Regions from separate parts of the Kitasatospora sp. NPDC088548 genome, predicted to be linked through region 3. Evidence: predicted binding sites of a transcription regulator. Region 3 holds the regulator's gene; each other region holds the start of a gene.

Region 1 (6,042 bases), on a different contig from region 3:
GGGCCACCCGGCGGCGGCCCGGCCCGGTCCGATCAGATCGCGGTGCGCCATCCCTCCGTACCCGGGGGAACGCCGCCGCGCCGCCGCTTGACCAGAACCGCCGCCAGCATCAGCGCCACCGCCGCCGTACCGACCGGGAGCAGCCGCCAGATACCGCCGGCCTCCTCCCAGAGGCTGAACACGCTGAAGGCCGCACTCAGCGGCAGCATCGCGAGCCCCGCCGCGGCGGGCAGCAGCCAGCCGCGCACCACGGTGAGCACCAGGAACAGCGGAACGACCACCAGAACGGTCGACCACGGGGCGTTCATCAGGTAGCGGGTGTCGTAGTTCCCCTGGGCCGCGACCATGAGTCCGCCCAGGACCGCCGACGCCGCCATCAGCGCGCGCGGCCACCCCGTCGGGCGGCTCAGCAGGTCCCGTGGCGCGGCGATGACCAGCAGCCCGGAGAGCACGAACGGCACGACCGAGGTGCCCGTGTAGAGGGTCCACCACCAGCCCGTGGCCTCCGGCGCGAACGCGTCCCTCATGCCGAGCAGCCCGGTGACCACCACCCCCACCGCGAAGATCCGCGCCACCGTCCAGCTCCCCACCATCGCGGCGAGGGCCAGCAGGAGCGCCACCACCGGCTGCGCGATCATGATCGCCCGGCCCAGGCTCGTCTCCCCGGCGAAGTTCCAGGCGACGGCGTCCACATCGCTGAACCACGGCGACAGACTCGCCCCCGCGACCGCGGCCGCGATCAGTGGCGCGGCCGCCCCGAGCAGCCGCCCGCCGAGGGAGCTGGAGGTCAGCCTGGTCCGCACCCGCAGGCCGTACGCGGCGAGGTCGAGCGCCTCCCGGGCCAGCGCCTGCCTGCCCGCCTCGGCCGTGGTGTCGGCGAAGACCGCGGCCAGTTCGTCGCCGCGCTCGCGGCGGTAGCGGGCCGGGTAGAGCTGGAGCGCGACCCGCAGGACGACCGTCTGTGTGGTCATGACGGTGGGTGTGGTCATGTGAAGGTCCCCCTGACCCTCGGTCGGACAACGGCGAGGCGCCGCTCGGCCTCGGTGGCGACGGCACGCAGCCGTTCGGCCTCACCGGCCAGGGCGGCGCGGCCGGCCCCGGTCAGCGCGTACGAGCGCCGGGCCCGGCCGTCCACCACCTCCTCGGCCGCGACCTCGATCAGCCCCTGCTGCAGCAACCGGTCGAGGGCGCCGTAGAGCGTGCCCGTCCGCATCGTGACCCGGCCGCCGGAGATCGCGGCGACCTCCTGGATGAGCGCGTAGCCGTGCCGTGGGGCGTCGGCCAATGCCGTGAGCAGAAGCAGCGTGGGCTCCTGCATCGCACGTTCTGTCATAGGACTACATATATCGCTAACCTACATATAGGTCCAGTGGAACTCCCACCGGCCGACCCGCCCGACCCGCCCGACCCGCCCGACCCGGACGCCCAGACTGATCAGGACGACCCGACCGATCCCGACGCCCCGGCCACACCGTCCGCCCGGGCCAGCACAATGAACCCCATGCCGAACACGTCCGCCGCCGCCGGCCCGCCCGCCGCCGCCGATCTGCTCGCCGACTGGACCGCCCTGCTGCACCGCTGCGGCACCGGCACCGACCCCGAACCGTACGGGCGCGAGCTGCTGCGCCGCTGGGCCGAGCCGCAGCGCCGCTACCACACCACCGATCACCTGCGGGCGGTGCTGGGCCACGTCGACACGCTCGCCGGACACGCCGACGCACCGGACACCGTCCGGCTGGCCGCCTGGTTCCACGACGCCGTCTACCGCCCCGACCGCTCCGAGAACGAGGAGCGCAGCGCGGCCCTCGCCGTCCGGGCGCTCACCGAGGCCGCTCTGCCGGCCGCCCGGGTGGCCGAGGTCGCGCGGCTGGTCCGGCTGACCACCACCCACCGCCCCGCCCCCGGCGACCGGGACGGCGAGGTGCTCTGTGACGCGGACCTCGCCGTCCTCGGCGGCACCCCCGAGGCGTACGCGGCGTACGCGGCCGCCGTACGCGCGGAGTACGCCTTCGTCCCCGAGCCGGACTTCCGGGCCGGGCGCGCGGCGGTCCTGCGCCGGCTCCTCGCGCTCCCCGCGCTCTACCGCACCCCAGCCGCCCGCGAACGCTTCGACGCCCCCGCCCGAGCCAACCTGGCCGCCGAACTCGGCCTCCTGGAGGGCTCCGAGTAGGACGCCACGGACCGCGAACGCCCCGGGCGGCACAAGGGCCGCCGTCGCGCCCCGGAGCGCGACGGCGGCCGAAAGCGGTCCCGGCCGGGCGCGGTCTACGACAGCCGGCCGACGGGCGACACCACCGCCCCCTCCTTGCCGCACACCCAGTGCGGCTCGGGCCCGAGCTCCGGCTCCACGCCGAGCGCGTGCGGGTCCCCGTCCGCCGCGCACGCGGTGCACAGCGGCCACCGCCCGTACTCCTCCAGCAGCGCGTCCTGGACGTCCTGGGCGACCAGCCCGAGCACGTACTCGGCGCCGTCCGGCCACTGCTCCAGCCACCAGCGCCGGTGTGTCACGGCGTTCTCCACCAGCGACACCACGGCGGCGTCCGCCACGTCCCGGGCGGAGAGGTCGGCGAGGATCAGCGCCCGCGCGTTGTGCAGGGCGGTCTCGATGTCAGCGGTGTCACCGGTGGAAGCCATCCGTCCATTCTCCCGCAGAACGCCGCATGGGCGGCTCCCCGGAGGGAACCGCCCATGCGAGCGAGGAACTGCCCGATCCGATCGAGTCGGATCAGAAGTCCATGTCACCGCCCGGCATGCCGCCGCCGGCGGCCGCGGCGGCCTTCTCCGGCTTGTCGGCGATGACGGCCTCGGTGGTGAGGAAGAGCGCCGCGATGGAGGCGGCGTTCTGCAGCGCGGAGCGGGTGACCTTGGCCGGGTCGATGATGCCCGCGGCGACCAGGTCGACGTACTCGTTGGTGGCGGCGTTCAGGCCGTGACCGGCGGGAAGGTTGCGCACCTTCTCCACCACGACGCCACCCTCCAGGCCGGCGTTGGTCGCGATCTGCTTGATCGGGGCCTCCAGCGCGACCTTGACGATGTTGGCACCGGTGGCCTCGTCGCCCTCGAGCTCCAGCTTGTCGAACGCGACCGAGGCCTGCAGCAGGGCGACGCCACCACCGGCGACGATGCCCTCCTCGACGGCGGCCTTGGCGTTGCGGACGGCGTCCTCGATGCGGTGCTTGCGCTCCTTGAGCTCCACCTCGGTGGCCGCGCCGGCCTTGATGACGGCCACGCCGCCGGCCAGCTTGGCGAGGCGCTCCTGGAGCTTCTCGCGGTCGTAGTCCGAGTCGCTGTTCTCGATCTCGGCGCGGATCTGGTTCACGCGGCCGGCGACCTGCTCGCTGTCACCGCCACCGTCGACGATGGTGGTCTCGTCCTTGGTGATGACCACCTTGCGGGCAGTGCCCAGCAGGTCGATGCCGGCGTTCTCGAGCTTGAGGCCGACCTCCTCGGAGATCACGGTGCCACCGGTGAGGATGGCGATGTCGCCGAGCATGGCCTTGCGGCGGTCGCCGAAGCCCGGGGCCTTGACGGCGACGGACTTGAAGGTGCCGCGGATCTTGTTCACGACCAGGGTCGACAGGGCCTCGCCCTCGACGTCCTCGGCGATGATGACCAGCGGCTTGCCGCTCTGCATGACCTTCTCCAGCAGCGGGAGCAGGTCCTTGACCGAGCCGATCTTGGAGTTGGCGATGAGGATGTACGGGTCCTCGAAGCTCGCCTCCATACGCTCCAGGTCGGTGGCGAAGTAGGCGGAGATGTAGCCCTTGTCGAAGCGCATGCCCTCGGTGAGCTCAAGCTCCAGACCGAAGGTGTTGCTCTCCTCGACGGTGATGACGCCTTCCTTGCCGACCTTGTCCATGGCCTCGGCGATGAGCTCGCCGATCTGGGTGTCGGCGGCCGAGATGGAGGCGGTGGAGGCGATCTGCTCCTTGGTCTCCACGTCCTTGGCCTGGGCCAGCAGCTGGTCCGAGACGGCGGCGACGGCCTTCTCGATACCGCGCTTCAGGGCCATCGGGTTGGCGCCGGCGGCGACGTTGCGCAGACCCTCGCGGACGAGCGCCTGGGCCAGCACGGTGGCGGTGGTGGTGCCGTCACCCGCGACGTCGTCGGTCTTCTTGGCGACCTCCTTGACGAGCTCCGCGCCGATCTTCTCGTACGGGTCCTCGAGCTCGATCTCCTTGGCGATGGAGACACCGTCGTTGGTGATCGTGGGGGCGCCCCACTTCTTCTCCAGAACGACGTTGCGACCCTTGGGGCCGAGCGTGACCTTCACTGCGTCGGCGAGCTGGTTCATGCCACGCTCAAGGCCGCGGCGAGCTTCCTCATCAAAGGCGATGATCTTGGCCATCTGAAGTGGTCCTCCGGGACACGGTCGACTGCTCGGACCAAGGGGTGCCCGCGACGGACGGCCCTGGTGTGCGGGGGTCCTTTCCCCTACCGCTCCCGGGGGCCTCACCGACCCGGTCCGCTGTCACTCTCACGCTGTGAGTGCTAACGCCAATGATTAGCACTCTGGCAGGGCGAGTGCAAGCCCAATCGGCAACCCGCGAGCCGCACCGGCCACCCGCGGGCGGACGCGCGACGGGCCCCGGGCGCCACGTGCGGCGGCGCCCGCCGCCGCACGTGCCGACGGGCCCGTACGACGTGTGTCGTACGGGCCCGTCGCGAAGCAAGAGGCGCACCAGCCGATGGGCCGAGCCGAACTCCTGGGGTCGGAAAGGTCAGACCGCGGCGCGGACCATGTCCGCCTGCGGGCCCTTCTGCCCCTGAGAGATCTCGAACTCGACCCGCTGGCCCTCCTCAAGGGTGCGGTAGCCGTCCATCTGGATCGCGCTGTAGTGGACGAAGACGTCCGCACCACCGTCGACCGCGATGAAGCCGTAGCCCTTCTCCGCGTTGAACCACTTGACGGTGCCCTGAGCCATTCCGAACTCCCCTAGTGCTGTGCTGGCCCTTCACGCGCCCGCAGGTCGCGGGCCCGGGTCTGGTTTCGAGGCCGGCCCGGGGAACCCCCCCTGGACGCAGCCGTGCACGCCGCGGTCCCCCGCCGAGCCACCGGACGGCATCCGATGGGCGGGCGATCGCGTCGATCGCGGCTGAATGTATCCGGATCGACGCCCTCTGCAACAGGGTCAGTCACAGGGAATTCCCCGGGCCCGCCAGGTGACACCTCCGGTGAAATCAGGAGGAAATCGGCATTTCACGCCGGACATAGCGGACGAATTACTCAAATCCCCTTGAGAATTCTGACATCTGCCTGACATGTTTCACGGCCGTGCGCGCGGCGCCGGTCTCAGCGGCCGGACGGTCACCGGCGATACGGGTTCAGCCGGATTCGGGCGCCGGTGAAAGGGGAAGGGGAGCCCTGTTCCCAGCCGAGCGACACTCTACTCCGACTGGACCCGGAAATATTCCCGCCGAAATGCGGCCGGCCGCCCCCGCGTACGGAATTCGGAATTCCGTACGCGGGAACGGCCGGCCGGGAAGAGCGGCGGACGGGCTCAGCAGCCGCCGGCCACCGCCGGGATGATCGACACGCTCGCGCCGTCCTTGATCTCGGTCGCCAGCCCCTCCGCGAACCGCACGTCGTCGTCGTTGACGTAGACGTTCACGAAGCGGCGCAGCTTGCCGGCGTCGTCCAGGACGCGGGCGGCGATGCCCGGGTGGTTCTTGTCGAGGTCGGCGATGACATCGCCCAGGGTGGCACCCTCGGCGGCGACCTCGGCGGAGCCGCCGGTGTAGGTGCGCAGGATGGTGGGAATGCGGACGTTGGCGCTCATGGCGGGGGCTCTCCTAGCGGGGTGGTGGTCAGGCGGAGGCGAGGCCGGCGTCGCGGAAGGACTCCAGCGTCGGGCGGATGACGGTGGTCATGCCGGAGTCGGAGACGGCGTCCAGGGTCTTCAGGCCGTCGCCGGTGTTGATCGCGACGGTCTCCTTGGCCGGGTCCAGCTGCCCGGTCTCGACGAGCTTCTTCAGCACGCCGACGGTCACCCCGCCCGCGGTCTCGGCGAAGATGCCCTCGGTGCGGGCCAGCAGCTTGAT
Region 2 (6,042 bases), on a different contig from region 3:
CGCAGCCGGGCGACGGCCGGCGGCACCAGGGTGGAGCTCGCGGTCGGGAAGGAGACCAGCCGCACCCGGCCGGCCCGCAGCCCGGCGATCGCCGCGACCTCCTCCTCGGCGGCCGAGAGCCCGGCCAGGATCCCGGTGGCATGCTTGAGCAGCACCCGCCCGGCCTCGCTGAGCTGCATGCCCCGCCCGGACCGGACCACCAGCGGGGTGTCGACGGACTTCTCCAGGGCCTTCATCTGCTGGCTGATGGCAGGCTGCGTACAGCCCAGCTCGCGAGCGGCCGCGGAGAAGGAGCCGGTGCGGGCGACGGCACGCAGAACGCGCAGATGGCGGGCCTCGATCATGACTCAGTTATAAGGCAAACTTTGCTATAAGCAAAATTCATCTGATAGTTGAATCCCGAAGCAGACCACCGGCCCATACGCCGCAGGCCCGGCCCGCGTCCCCGAGGGGAGCGGACCGGGCCTGCGGTCACTGATCAGACGTCAGTGGGAGTGGCCGTGGCCACCGTGCGAGTGACCGTGACCGGCCTCCTCGTCCTCCTTCTTCTCCACCACGAGGGTCTCGGTGGTGAGCAGCAGGGAGGCGATCGAGGCGGCGTTCTCCAGCGCGGAGCGGGTGACCTTGACCGGGTCGATGACGCCGGCCTTCACCAGGTCGCCGTACTCGCCGGTGGCGGCGTTGTAGCCCTGGCCCGCCTCCAGCTCGGCGACCTTGGAGGTGATGACGTAGCCCTCCAGGCCGGCGTTCTGGGCGATCCAGCGCAGCGGCTCGGCCAGCGCCTTGCGGACGACCGCGACACCGGTCGCCTCGTCGCCCGACAGGCCCAGGCCGTCCTCCAGCACCTTGGCGGCGTGCACCAGGGAGGCACCACCGCCGGCGACGATGCCCTCCTCGACCGCGGCACGGGTCGCCGAGATGGCGTCCTCCAGGCGGTGCTTGCGCTCCTTCAGCTCCACCTCGGTGGCGGCGCCGACCTTGATGACGCAGACGCCGCCGGCCAGCTTGGCCAGGCGCTCCTGCAGCTTCTCGCGGTCCCAGTCGGAGTCGGTGTTCGCGATCTCGCCCTTGATCTGGGCGACGCGGCCGGCCACGGCCTCGGTGTCACCGGCGCCGTCGACGACGGTGGTCTCGTCCTTGGTGATGGTCACGCGGCGGGCGGTGCCCAGCACGTCCACACCGGCCTGGTCGAGCTTGAGGCCGACCTCCTCGGAGATGACGGTGGCACCGGTCAGGGTGGCCAGGTCGCCGAGGATCGCCTTGCGGCGGTCGCCGAAGCCCGGGGCCTTGACGGCGACCGCGTTGAAGGTGCCGCGGATCTTGTTCACCACGAGGGTCGACAGCGCCTCGCCGTCGACGTCCTCGGCGATGATCAGCAGCGGCTTCGAGGAACCGCCCTGGAGGATCTTCTCCAGCAGCGGCAGCAGCTCCTGGATGGAGGAGATCTTGCCCTGGTTGATCAGGATGTACGGGTCCTCCAGGACCGCCTCCTGCCGCTCCGCGTCGGTGACGAAGTACGGCGACAGGTAGCCCTTGTCGAACTGCATGCCCTCGGTGAAGTCCAGCTCCACGCCGAAGGTGTTCGACTCCTCGACGGTGATGACACCGTCCTTGCCGACCTTGTCGATCGCCTCGGCGATCAGCTCGCCGACCTGGGTGTCCTGCGCGGAGAGGGACGCGACGGCGGCGACGTCGTCCTTGCCCTCGATCTCGCGGGCGATGGAGAGCAGGTGCTCGGAGACGGCGGCGACGGCCTTGTCGATGCCCTTCTTCAGGGCGGCCGGGCCGGCGCCGGCGGCGACGTTGCGCAGACCCTCGTTGACCAGGGCCTGGGCCAGCACGGTGGCGGTGGTGGTGCCGTCACCCGCGACGTCGTTGGTCTTGGTGGCGACCTCCTTGACGAGCTGCGCGCCAAGGTTCTCGTACGGGTCGTCCAGCTCGACCTCACGGGCGATGGTGACACCGTCGTTGGTGATGGTCGGGGCGCCGAACTTCTTGTCGATGACGACGTTGCGGCCCTTGGGGCCGATGGTCACCTTGACGGTGTCGGCCAGCTTGTTCACACCGCGCTCCAGCGAGCGGCGGGCGTCCTCGTCGAACTGCAGGATCTTCGCCATGTTCCCTATTCCCTCGGGGCTGCGGCCGGCCCACCGACCGCTGAAACTACGTGAACCAACAACCACGCCCCGGGCCCCTGTCACTGGGACACGGATCCGGGGCGGGCTGGAACGTCTTGCTTCCCGACGTCGCGTTACTTCTCGATGATGGCGAGAACGTCGCGAGCCGAGAGGACGAGGTACTCCTCGCCCTGGTACTTCACCTCGGTGCCGCCGTACTTCGAGTACAGGACGATGTCGCCGACGGCGACATCGAGCGGCAGACGCTGGCCGTCCTCGAAGCGGCCCGGGCCGACGGCCAGGACGACGCCCTCCTGGGGCTTCTCCTTGGCCGTGTCCGGGATGACCAGGCCGGAGGCCGTGGTGGTCTCGGCGTCGAGCGGCTGGACCACAATGCGGTCCTCGAGCGGCTTGATGGCAACCTTGCTGCTGGTGGTCACGTCCGAGCTCCCCTTCGGAGATTACGGGGTTTTCTAACGGGTAGGGGCGAACCTGCGAGCCTGCCGTCGCGGGGGTCAGACACGCTTCATCGCGTTAGCACTCACCAGGTGGAGAGTGCCAAGGACGACCATAGGGTGCGGTTAGCACTCAGTCAACCAGAGTGCCAACGGCGCGCCCTCGTGTTGCGCGTGGCGCGGTGGGCCCACGGCGCACCGGGGCCTGCGGGCAGGCGGCCGACGACGCGTCGCGCCGGGCCCGGGACCGGGGAGAATGACCGGGTGGAGACCGAGAACCTGCAGCCCCTGCTGACCCCCGAGGGGCAGTCCCTGCTCGCCGAACTGCGTGAGTTCGCGCCCGAGGAGGAGCTGGCCCTGGCCACCCGGCTGCGGCGGGAGCACCCGGCCGAGCTGGTGTCGGCGGCGTTCGGGCAGGCCCGGCTGCGGCAGCGGGCCCGGGCGAAGTTCGGCCCGGACGCCGACCTGATGTACTTCACGCCCAACGGGGTCGAGCAGTCCACCCGGCGCAGCGTCGCCGAGTGGCGGGCGCGGCGCTTCGCCGGGCTGGGCGTGCGCCGGCTGGCCGACCTCTGCTGCGGCATCGGCGGGGACGTCCTGGCGCTGGCCCGGGCCGGGATCGAGGTGCTCGCCGTCGACCGGGACCCGGCGGCCTGTGCCGCCACCGCCGCGAACGCGGCCGCGCTGGGCCTGTCCGACCTGGTGGAGGTGCGCTGCGCGGACGTCGCCGACATCGATGTCACCGGCTACGACGCGGTCTTCACCGACCCGGCCCGCCGGACGTCACGCGGCCGGGTGTTCGACCCGGAGGCGTACGCCCCGCCGCTCTCCTGGGCGATCGAGGCCGGCCGCCGCACCCCGGTCGGCGCGCTGAAGGTCGCGCCGGGCATCCCGCACGAGGCCGTCCCGGCCGACGCCGAGGCCGAGTGGGTCTCCGACCACGGGGACGTCAAGGAGGCGGTGCTCTGGTTCGGCACCGGGGCCGGGCACCCGCACCGCGCCACCCTGCTGCCGCACGGCACCACGCTGACCGGCGGCGACCTGCCCGACCCGCCCGCCGGACCGGTCGGCCGCTACCTGTACGAGCCGGACGGCGCGGTGATCCGCGCCCACCTGGTCGCCGAGGTGGCCGGCCAGGTGGGCGGCCGGCTGATCGACCCGAAGATCGCCTACCTCACCTCGGACCGCCTGGTCGCCACCCCGTACGCGCACGCGTACGAGCTCACCGACGTGCTGCCGTTCCACATCAAGAAGCTGAAGGCGCTGCTGCGCGAACGGGCCGTCGGCACGGTGGTGATCAAGAAGCGCGGGATGGCGATCACCCCCGAGGAGCTGCGCCGGCAGCTGAAGCCGTCCGGGCCGAACAGCGTCACGGTGATCCTCAGCCGCACCGACCGGGGCCCGCTGATGATGCTGGGCCGGCCGGTGACGGCCGGGACGGCGGCGGATCAGGTGGCGGCGGATCAGGCCGGGGGCGCCTGAATGTAGTCCTCGAGCCGGGCCACCGCGAAGCCCTGCTCCTGGATGCGGGCCAGCATCTCGCCGAACATCTGCGTCATCGTCTCGCCCTTGAGGTCCTTCGGGCCCCGGAAGTGGGCGAGGACGATGTCGCCGGGCTTCAGCTTCTTGTCCGCCGCCTGGTACTGCATGTCGTGGATCTGCATCGACTCGCGCCAGAGCACGATGGCCCGCGGTCCGCACTGCTGCACCGAGCCGTTCAGCGCCAGGGTGTTGGCGCCGTCCCCGTAGGGTGGGCGGAACAGCAGCGGCGCGGTGCCGTACTGCTGGGTGAGCGCGGACTGGGCGTCGCAGATCTCGGACTTCTGCTTCTCCGGCGGGACCTTGCTCATCTGGGCGTGGTCCACGGTGTGGTTGTGGATGTGGTTGCCGAGCGCCTGGAGCGGCTTGAAGTAGCCGTAGTTGTCCTTGACGATGTCCCGGGTCAGGAACATCGAGACCGGCACCTTGAGGTCGGTCAGCATCTCGACGAACTTCGGGTCCTTCTCGGCGCCGTCGTCGATGGTGATGAAGACGACCTTGTCGGCCGTCTTCACATCGCTGAACACCGGTACGGTGCCGGTCCGTTCGAGTTTGATCGGCTTGTCGGCGGGCGCGGCCGGGGCGGGCGCCAGCGGCTTGAGGTTCCACTTCGCCCAGGCCGCCGGGTCCCCGGCGGCCGGTGGTGCGGCGGGCGTGGTGGCCGCGGCGGCCGCCGGGGTCTGCGCGCCGCCGCCCGAGGGGTGGGCCGCGGTGGACGGTGTGCCGCCGGCCGCCGCCGGCGTACCGCCACCGCTGCTGCCGCACCCGGTGGCGGCGGCCAGCAGCGCCAGCGCCCCCACCGCGTACGTCTTCGTCCTGCTCCGCCCGTACTTCTTCACCGCGCCGCGCTCCCCGGATCCGTCCAGCCGTCTCGCCCTAGAGCACGGTAGCGGCCGGCGCGGCGGTTCCCGTCCTCATGGCTCGACGTGCTCGCTGGTGAAGGACCAGCGGTGCACCGGGCGGCCGAGCAGGCCGGCCGGCGGCTCGGCGAGCGGAACGGGCTCGCCGGTCCACCAGGTGATCAGCAGCACCCGCTCGCCCGGGGCGCTGAACAGCTCGGTGCGGACCAGACCGGCCGCGCCGCGCAGGGCGGGCAGGGCGACGGCGTGCACCCAGGCGGTCAGCTCGGCGGCCCGCCCGTCGGCGGCCCGGGCCTCCCACATCGCGGCGGTGGTGCTCACCGGCCACCGCCGAGGGCCTGGTAGGCCTGGCCGTGGACGTCGCCGTGCCCGGACGCCACCGCCGGTACGTGCGTCTCGGTGACGGGCAGCGAGGAGTCGGCGGAGAGGTCGAAGGCGGACGGCGCGCGGTCCCGCCAGACCATCTCGGCGCCGAGCGCGGCGACCATCGCGCCGTTGTCGGTGCACAGGCCGGGGCGCGGCACCCGCAGCCGGATGCCCGCCTTGTCGCAGCGCTGCTGGGCCATCTCCCGCAGCCGCGAGTTGGCCGCCACCCCGCCGCCGATCATCAGGTGGTCGACGCCGTTGTCCCTGCACGCCTTGACGGCCTTGCGGGTCAGCACGTCGGTGACCGCCTCCTGGAAGGACGCCGCCACGTCGGCGACCGGCACCTCCTCGCCGGCCCGGCGCTTCGCCTCCACCCAGCGGGCGACGGCGGTCTTCAGGCCCGAGAAGGAGAAGTCGTACTCCGGGTCCCTGGGGCCGGTCAGGCCGCGCGGGAAGGCGATCGCCCTGCGGTCCCCCTCGCGGGCGGTGCGGTCCACCACCGGGCCGCCGGGGAAGCCCAGGCCGAGCACCCGGGCGACCTTGTCGAAGGCCTCTCCGGCCGCGTCGTCGATGGTCGCGCCGAGCGGGCGGACGTCGCTGGTGATGTCCTCGCTGAGGAGCAGCGAGGAGTGCCCGCCGGAGACCAGCAGGGCCATCGTGGGCGACGGCAGCCGGCCGTGCTCCAGCTGGTCCACGCAGATGTGC
Region 3 (6,042 bases):
ATCAGGTCACCGTGCAGATGAGGGTGGCGCAGGTACGCGCCCGCTGGGGTGCTCCGAGGTTCGCTCACGCGGTCAGCCTAGGCACCGACCCTGGCATCGCGCCCCGGTTTTTACGGACCACGACCCGCCGCGACCCACCGGGTCCGCCACGACCCTCCGCGACCCGCCCGGCGGATCCCGCCGGTCAGCCCCAGCGGCCGCTGCGGCCGAGCAGCAGGGCCCCGGCGGCGACCCCGGCGGTGGAGGTGCGCAGCACCGACGGGCCGAGCCGGTAGGGCGCGGCCCCGGCCTCGGCGAAGGCGGCCAGCTCCTCCGGCGAGACGCCGCCCTCGGGGCCGACCACCAGCACGATGTCCCCGGCGGCGGGCAGCGCGGCCGCGGCCAGCGGCTGGGTGCCCTCCTCGTGCAGCACGGCGGCGAGCGCGGCGCCGGCCAGGACGGGGGCCAGCTGCCGGGTGGTCATCGGGTCGCGGACCTCGGGGAAGCGCAGCCGGCGGGACTGCTTGCCGGCCTCCCGGGCGGTGGCCCGCCACTTGGCGAGCGCCTTGGCGCCGCGGTCGCCCTTCCACTGGGTGATGCAGCGGGAGGCGGCCCACGGGATCACCACGTCGACACCGACCTCGGTCATGGTCTCCACCGCCAGCTCGCCGCGGTCGCCCTTGGGCAGCGCCTGGACGACGACGATCCGCGGCGCCGGCTCGGGCTCCCGGCGGACGGCGGCCACGGTCACCTCGATGGCGTCCTTGCCGTGCACCGCCGCGACGGTGCCGTCCACGCCGAGCCCCAGCCCGTCCGCGAGCGTCACCGCCTCCCCCGGCTCCAGCCGCTTCACGGCGGCGGCGTGCCGCCCCTCGGGACCGTCCAGCCGGACCACCGCACCGGGCACGGCGGCGGCGATCCGCTCGGTCTCGACGACGAACACGGGCGCGGTCATGGGGCTTTCCCTCCGGGACTGGTACGGGGCCGGCGGACGGCCGGCGCGGGAGACCCCGCGCGGGCCGGCGGCCGCGAACGGGGCGGGGGGGGGGGGGGGGGGGGGGGGGGCGGGGCGCGCGGCCCCCCCCCCCCCCCCCCCCCCCCCCCCGCCCCTCGTGGTGCTTGCACACTCCTGCGGGCGCCTCAGCGCCCGTTGAACGCGTCCTTCAGCCGGGAGAACAGCCCCTGCTGGCCGGGCGCGAACTGGCCGGACGGCCGCTCCTCGCCGCGCAGCACGGCGAGGCGGCGGAGCAGGTCCTCCTGCTCGGCGTCGAGCTTGGTGGGCGTCTGCACCTCGACATGCACTATCAGGTCGCCCCGGCCGCCACCGCGCAGGTGGGTGATGCCCCGGCCGTGCAGCGGGATCGACTGGCCGGACTGGGTGCCGGGCCGGATGTCGAGCTCCTCCAGGCCGTCCAGCGTCTGCAGCGGCACCTGGGTGCCGAGCGCGGCGGCCGTCATCGGGATGGTGACCGTGCAGTGCAGGTCGTCCCCGCGTCGCTGGAACACCGTGTGGGTGGTCTCGGCGATCTCGACGTACAGGTCGCCGGCGGGGCCGCCACCGGGGCCGACCTCGCCCTCGCCGGCCAGCTGGATGCGGGTGCCGTTGTCGACACCGGCCGGGATCTTGACCGTCAGGGTGCGCCGGGCGCGGACCCGGCCGTCGCCCGCGCACTCCGGGCACGGGGTCGGCACGACGGTGCCGAAGCCCTGGCACTGCGGGCAGGGGCGGGAGGTCATGACCTGGCCCAGGAAGGACCGGGTGACCTGGGAGACCTCGCCCTTGCCGCGGCACATGTCACAGGTCTGCGCGGAGGTGCCGGGCGCGGCGCCCTCCCCGCTGCAGGTGGTGCAGGTGACGGCCGTGTCGACCTGGAGTTCCTTGGTGGTGCCGAAGGCGGCCTCCTCCAGGGTGATCTCCAGCCGGATCATGGCGTCCTGGCCGCGCCTGGTCCGCGAGCGCGGGCCGCGCTGGCCGGCCGCGGCGCCGAAGAAGGCGTCCATGATGTCGGAGAAGCCGAAACCGGCCGCGCCCGCGCCGAAGCCGCCCGCGCCTCCGCCGCCGTTGGGCGAGAGAGGGTCCCCGCCGAGGTCGTAGACCTGACGCTTCTGCGGGTCGGAGAGCACCTCGTAGGCGGCGTTGATCTCCTTGAACCGCTCCTGCGTCTTCGGGTCCGGGTTGACGTCCGGGTGCAGTTCGCGCGCCAGGCGCCGGAACGCCTTCTTGATCTCGTCCTGCCCCGCATCCCGTCGGACGCCGAGTACCGCGTAGTAGTCCGTGGCCACCAAATGCTCCGCTTGTTCCGCCTGTAGTAGTGCTTGCGACTGGGTACCACCATCGGTCTGATGGTGGCTGTTCCTACGACTCGGCCAGGATCTGGCCCACGTACCGTGCCACCGCTCGCACCGCCCCCATTGTGCCCGGATAGTCCATCCGGGTCGGACCGATCACACCCAGTTTGGCCACGCTCTCGTCGCCCGAACCGTAACCGACGGAGACGACCGAGGTGGAATTGAGCCCCTCGTAGGCGTTCTCCCGGCCGATCCGGACCGTCATCCCCGCGTCGCCGGTCTCACCCAGGAGGCGGAGCAGGACGACCTGCTCCTCCAGCGCTTCCAGCACCGGCTGGATGGTGAGCGGGAAGTCGTGGCCGAAACGGGTCAGGTTGGCCGTGCCGGCCAGCATGATCCGTTCCTCGTTCTGTTCGGCGAGCGCCTCGAAGAGCGTCGCCAGGACGGTGACGACGGCCGGCCGGTCGGCCGCCTCGAAACCGGCCGGCAACTCCTCCAGCAGCCCCGGCACCTCGGGCAGCCGCTGCCCGACCGCGTGCGCGTTGATCCGCGCCCGCAGATCCGCGAGGAGGGTCTCGCCGACCGGGCCCGGGCAGTCCATCATCCGCTGCTCGACCCGGCCGGTGTTGGTGATCAGGACCAGCATCACCTTGACCGGGGCCAGCGCGACCAGCTCGATGTGCCGGACGGTCGACCGGGAGAGCGAGGGGTACTGGACCACCGCGACCTGCCGGGTGAGCTGGGCGAGCAGCCGGACCGTCCGGGCGACCACGTCGTCCAGGTCGACCGCACCGTCCAGGAAGTGCCGGATCGCCCGCCGCTCGGGCGCGCTCATCGGCTTGACCTCGGCGAGCCGGTCGACGAAGAGCCGGTAGCCCTTGTCGGTGGGGATCCGCCCGGCGCTGGTGTGCGGCTGGTGGATGTAGCCGTCCTCCTCCAGCGCGGCCATGTCGTTGCGGACGGTGGCCGGGGACACGCCGAGGCTGTGCCGCTCCACCAGGGCCTTGGAGCCGACCGGCTCCTCGGTTCCCACGTAGTCCTGGACGATGGCGCGAAGCACCGCGAGCTTGCGGTCGTCCAGCTGACGGACCTCACCGGCCATGGGGCACGCACCTCCGTCTTCGCACGTTGTCCGTAGTGACATGTGTCCGTTCTGGCATGTTGCGGGCCGTTCTGGGAGGCCCCGGCTTTGGCACTCTGAACAGCCGAGTGCCAGAACCGTACCTGCCAGTGTAAGGCCCGGGTCCGACGGCAGGAACGGCCCGGCCCGAGTGATCCTGCGCGCAATATCCGGCGCGCGGGTGATGCCGAGGGCCCGTCCGGGTGGCAGCATCGAAAGCGAACGGCTAACGGAGGAGCAGCGATGTCGAGCTCGGGCCAGCACACGCGCTTCGCACCCGACCGCGGCCTGACCGGCCGCATGGTCGCGACGATGTTCGTGATCGGGCTGCTGTACGTCGGATTCACCGGCCTGCTGATCGTGCTGCTGCGCGGGGCCTGGCCACTGATCGTGCTGATCTCGGGCGGTCTCTTCGTGGCCCAGTTCTGGTTCAGCGACAAGATCACCGAACGGGCGATGGGCGCCCACCGGGTGAGCCCGGAACAGTATCCGCAGCTGCACGGCACCATCGACCGGCTCTGCGCGCTGGCCGACATGCCCAAGCCGCGGGTGGCGGTCGCCGACAACGACATGCCGAACGCGTTCGCCACCGGCCGCAACCCGCAGAACGCCGTGGTCTGCGTGACCACCGGGCTGCTGCGGCGGCTGGAGCCGGAGGAGCTGGAGGGCGTGCTGGCGCACGAGCTCTCGCACGTGGCGCACCGGGACGTGGCGGTGATGACCATCGCCGGGTTCCTCGGGGTGCTGGCCGGGGCGATGACCCGGATCGCGATGTACGGCGGATTCATGGGCGGGGGCCGCAACAACAACGACTCCAACGCCGCCATCGCCGCGCTGATCATCCCGCTGGTGTCGATCGTGGTGTACGCGATCAGCTTCCTGCTCACCCGGCTGCTCTCCCGCTACCGGGAGCTGGCCGCCGACCGCGCCGCCGCCCAGCTCACCGGCCGGCCCAGCGCGCTCGCGTCGGCGCTGACCAAGGTGACCGGCCAGATCGCCGCGATCCCGTCCAAGGACCTGCGCCAGGCACAGCCGTACAACGCCTTCTACTTCGCCCCGGCGCTGAGCGCCCGGGAGACCGCCTCGCAGCTGTTCTCCACCCACCCGTCGCTGGAGCAGCGGCTGGAGCAGCTGGCGAAGATCTCGGCCCAGCTGGGCCGCTGAACCACCTCGGGAAAGGACCGCCGTGGGATTCCTGGACGCCCTGTTCGGGCGCACCAAGCCCGTCAAGCCCGACCTCGACCAGCTGTTCGGGGTCCCCTCGGCGGCACTGACCCTGGAGGCGGCGACCGGCTTCCGGCCGACCGGTCTCGGCTCGGTCTGCTTCGCGGCCGTCGAGGGCGGGGCGTTCGGCGAGGTCGAACGGCAGGTGCGGGCGCTGCTGGACGCCGACACCGAGCGCGGCGGCGTCCCGGTGGAGGCCTCCAAGGACGGGTACGGCTACTCCTGGCTGCTCGCCCGGCACACCCCGGAGGAGCTGCCGGAGCTGGTCAACGACCTGCACGCGGTCAACAGCGAGCTGGAGGCGAACGGCTTCGGACCGCAGCTGCTCTGCTCGCTGGTGGCCTTCCGCGACGAGCGGGGGCAGTCGCTGGCGCTGGTCTACCTGTACAAGCGCGGCACGTTCTACCCGCTGTGTATACGCCCTGGCGGGCAAGAGAAGCGGAACAACCCTCTGGAGATCGAGATCTCCAACATGCTCAAGAACGATCTTCGCATCGAACCAGACCTGAGCCGGTGGTTCCCCCTCTGGGGTGCGCCAGGCCTGGAAGGCTGAGGCGTGGCAGAGAGAGCCTTCTTGGTCCGGTTTATCGGAGCGAAGCGCGGCACCTTCTACCCGTTCGCGCCGATGCCGGGCGGCGGGGAGAAGCGGAACAGCCCCCTGGAACTGCAGGTCAACGCCATGCTCGGGAACGACCTGCGGCTGGAGAAGGACCTCACCCGCTGGTTCCCGGTCTGGGGCGCGCCGGGGCTCTGACCTCCCGCCGGCCCTCCGCCGGATTTCCCTATAGTCACCTTCCATGCGCAGCCACCAGTACGGACCCGACCTGACCCCGCCGTGGAAGCGGCAGCAGCCCGCCCCGGAGGTGTCCGCCGAGCGGGACCTGGTGGTGGAGGAGGCGGCGACCGGCTTCTGCGGAGCGGTGGTGCGGTGCGAGAAGACCGCGGAGGGCTTCACCGTCACCCTGGAGGACCGCTTCGGCAAGCACCGGGTCTTCCCGCTGGTGCCGCGCGGCTTCCTGCTGGAGGGCCGGCCGGTCACCCTGGTCCGCCCCCCGGCGGCCGCGCCCGCGCCGTCCCGGGCCCCCGGCCGCACCGCCTCCGGCTCGATCGCCGTCCCCGGCGCCCGGGCCCGGGTGGCCCGCGAGTCGCGCATCTACGTCGAGGGCCGGCACGACGCCGAGCTGGTCGAGCGGGTCTGGGGCGACGACCTGCGGATCGAGGGCGTGGTCGTCGAGTACCTGGAGGGCGTCGACGACCTGCCCGCCATCGTCGCCGACTTCGCCCCCGGCCCCGGCCGCCGCCTCGGCGTCCTGGTGGACCACCTGCTCCCCGGCACCAAGGAGCACCGCATCGCCGCCCGGGTCACCGGCGACGCCGTCCTGGTCGTCGGCCACCCCTACATCGACATCTGGCAGGCCGTGAAGCCCGCG

What was found. The regulator HrcA, encoded in region 3, represses chaperone genes, less so after heat shock. The targets are predictions, from matches to a motif close to TTNGCACTCNGNNNNNCNGAGTGCNAA.
Region 1: a site for HrcA is predicted at 4,505-4,531, ahead of groL (chaperonin GroEL). Genes of this name have one in related genera too.
Region 2: a site for HrcA is predicted at 2,699-2,725, ahead of groES (co-chaperone GroES). Genes of this name have one in related genera too.

What each region holds. Positions count from the first base shown of each region.
Region 1 covers NZ_JBIVMI010000010.1:79,808-85,849, reverse strand. Annotated here, with positions in the region: gene ACIP82_RS15270 (hypothetical protein) at 33-971, opposite strand; gene ACIP82_RS15265 (PadR family transcriptional regulator) at 986-1,333, opposite strand; gene ACIP82_RS15260 (hypothetical protein) at 1,502-2,170, shown strand; gene ACIP82_RS15255 (hypothetical protein) at 2,266-2,634, opposite strand; gene groL (chaperonin GroEL) at 2,726-4,348, opposite strand; gene ACIP82_RS15245 (cold-shock protein) at 4,722-4,925, opposite strand; gene ACIP82_RS15240 (ubiquitin-like small modifier protein 1) at 5,502-5,780, opposite strand; gene thrC (threonine synthase) at 5,809-6,042, opposite strand, start outside.
Region 2 covers NZ_JBIVMI010000007.1:2,674-8,715, reverse strand. Annotated here, with positions in the region: gene ACIP82_RS11535 (LysR family transcriptional regulator) at 1-344, opposite strand, end outside; gene groL (chaperonin GroEL) at 486-2,117, opposite strand; gene groES (co-chaperone GroES) at 2,252-2,557, opposite strand; gene ACIP82_RS11520 (methyltransferase domain-containing protein) at 2,837-4,054, shown strand; gene ACIP82_RS11515 (polysaccharide deacetylase family protein) at 4,036-4,950, opposite strand; gene ACIP82_RS11510 (hypothetical protein) at 5,026-5,292, opposite strand; gene tsaD (tRNA (adenosine(37)-N6)-threonylcarbamoyltransferase complex transferase subunit TsaD) at 5,289-6,042, opposite strand, start outside.
Region 3 covers NZ_JBIVMI010000004.1:115,900-121,941, reverse strand. Annotated here, with positions in the region: gene ACIP82_RS08065 (PDZ domain-containing protein) at 1-68, opposite strand, end outside; gene ACIP82_RS08060 (16S rRNA (uracil(1498)-N(3))-methyltransferase) at 185-934, opposite strand; gene dnaJ (molecular chaperone DnaJ) at 1,120-2,262, opposite strand; gene hrcA (heat-inducible transcriptional repressor HrcA) at 2,336-3,370, opposite strand; gene htpX (zinc metalloprotease HtpX) at 3,632-4,552, shown strand; gene ACIP82_RS08040 (hypothetical protein) at 4,575-5,165, shown strand; partial or broken gene ACIP82_RS08035 (hypothetical protein) at 5,208-5,366, shown strand; gene ACIP82_RS08030 (DUF3097 domain-containing protein) at 5,410-6,042, shown strand, end outside.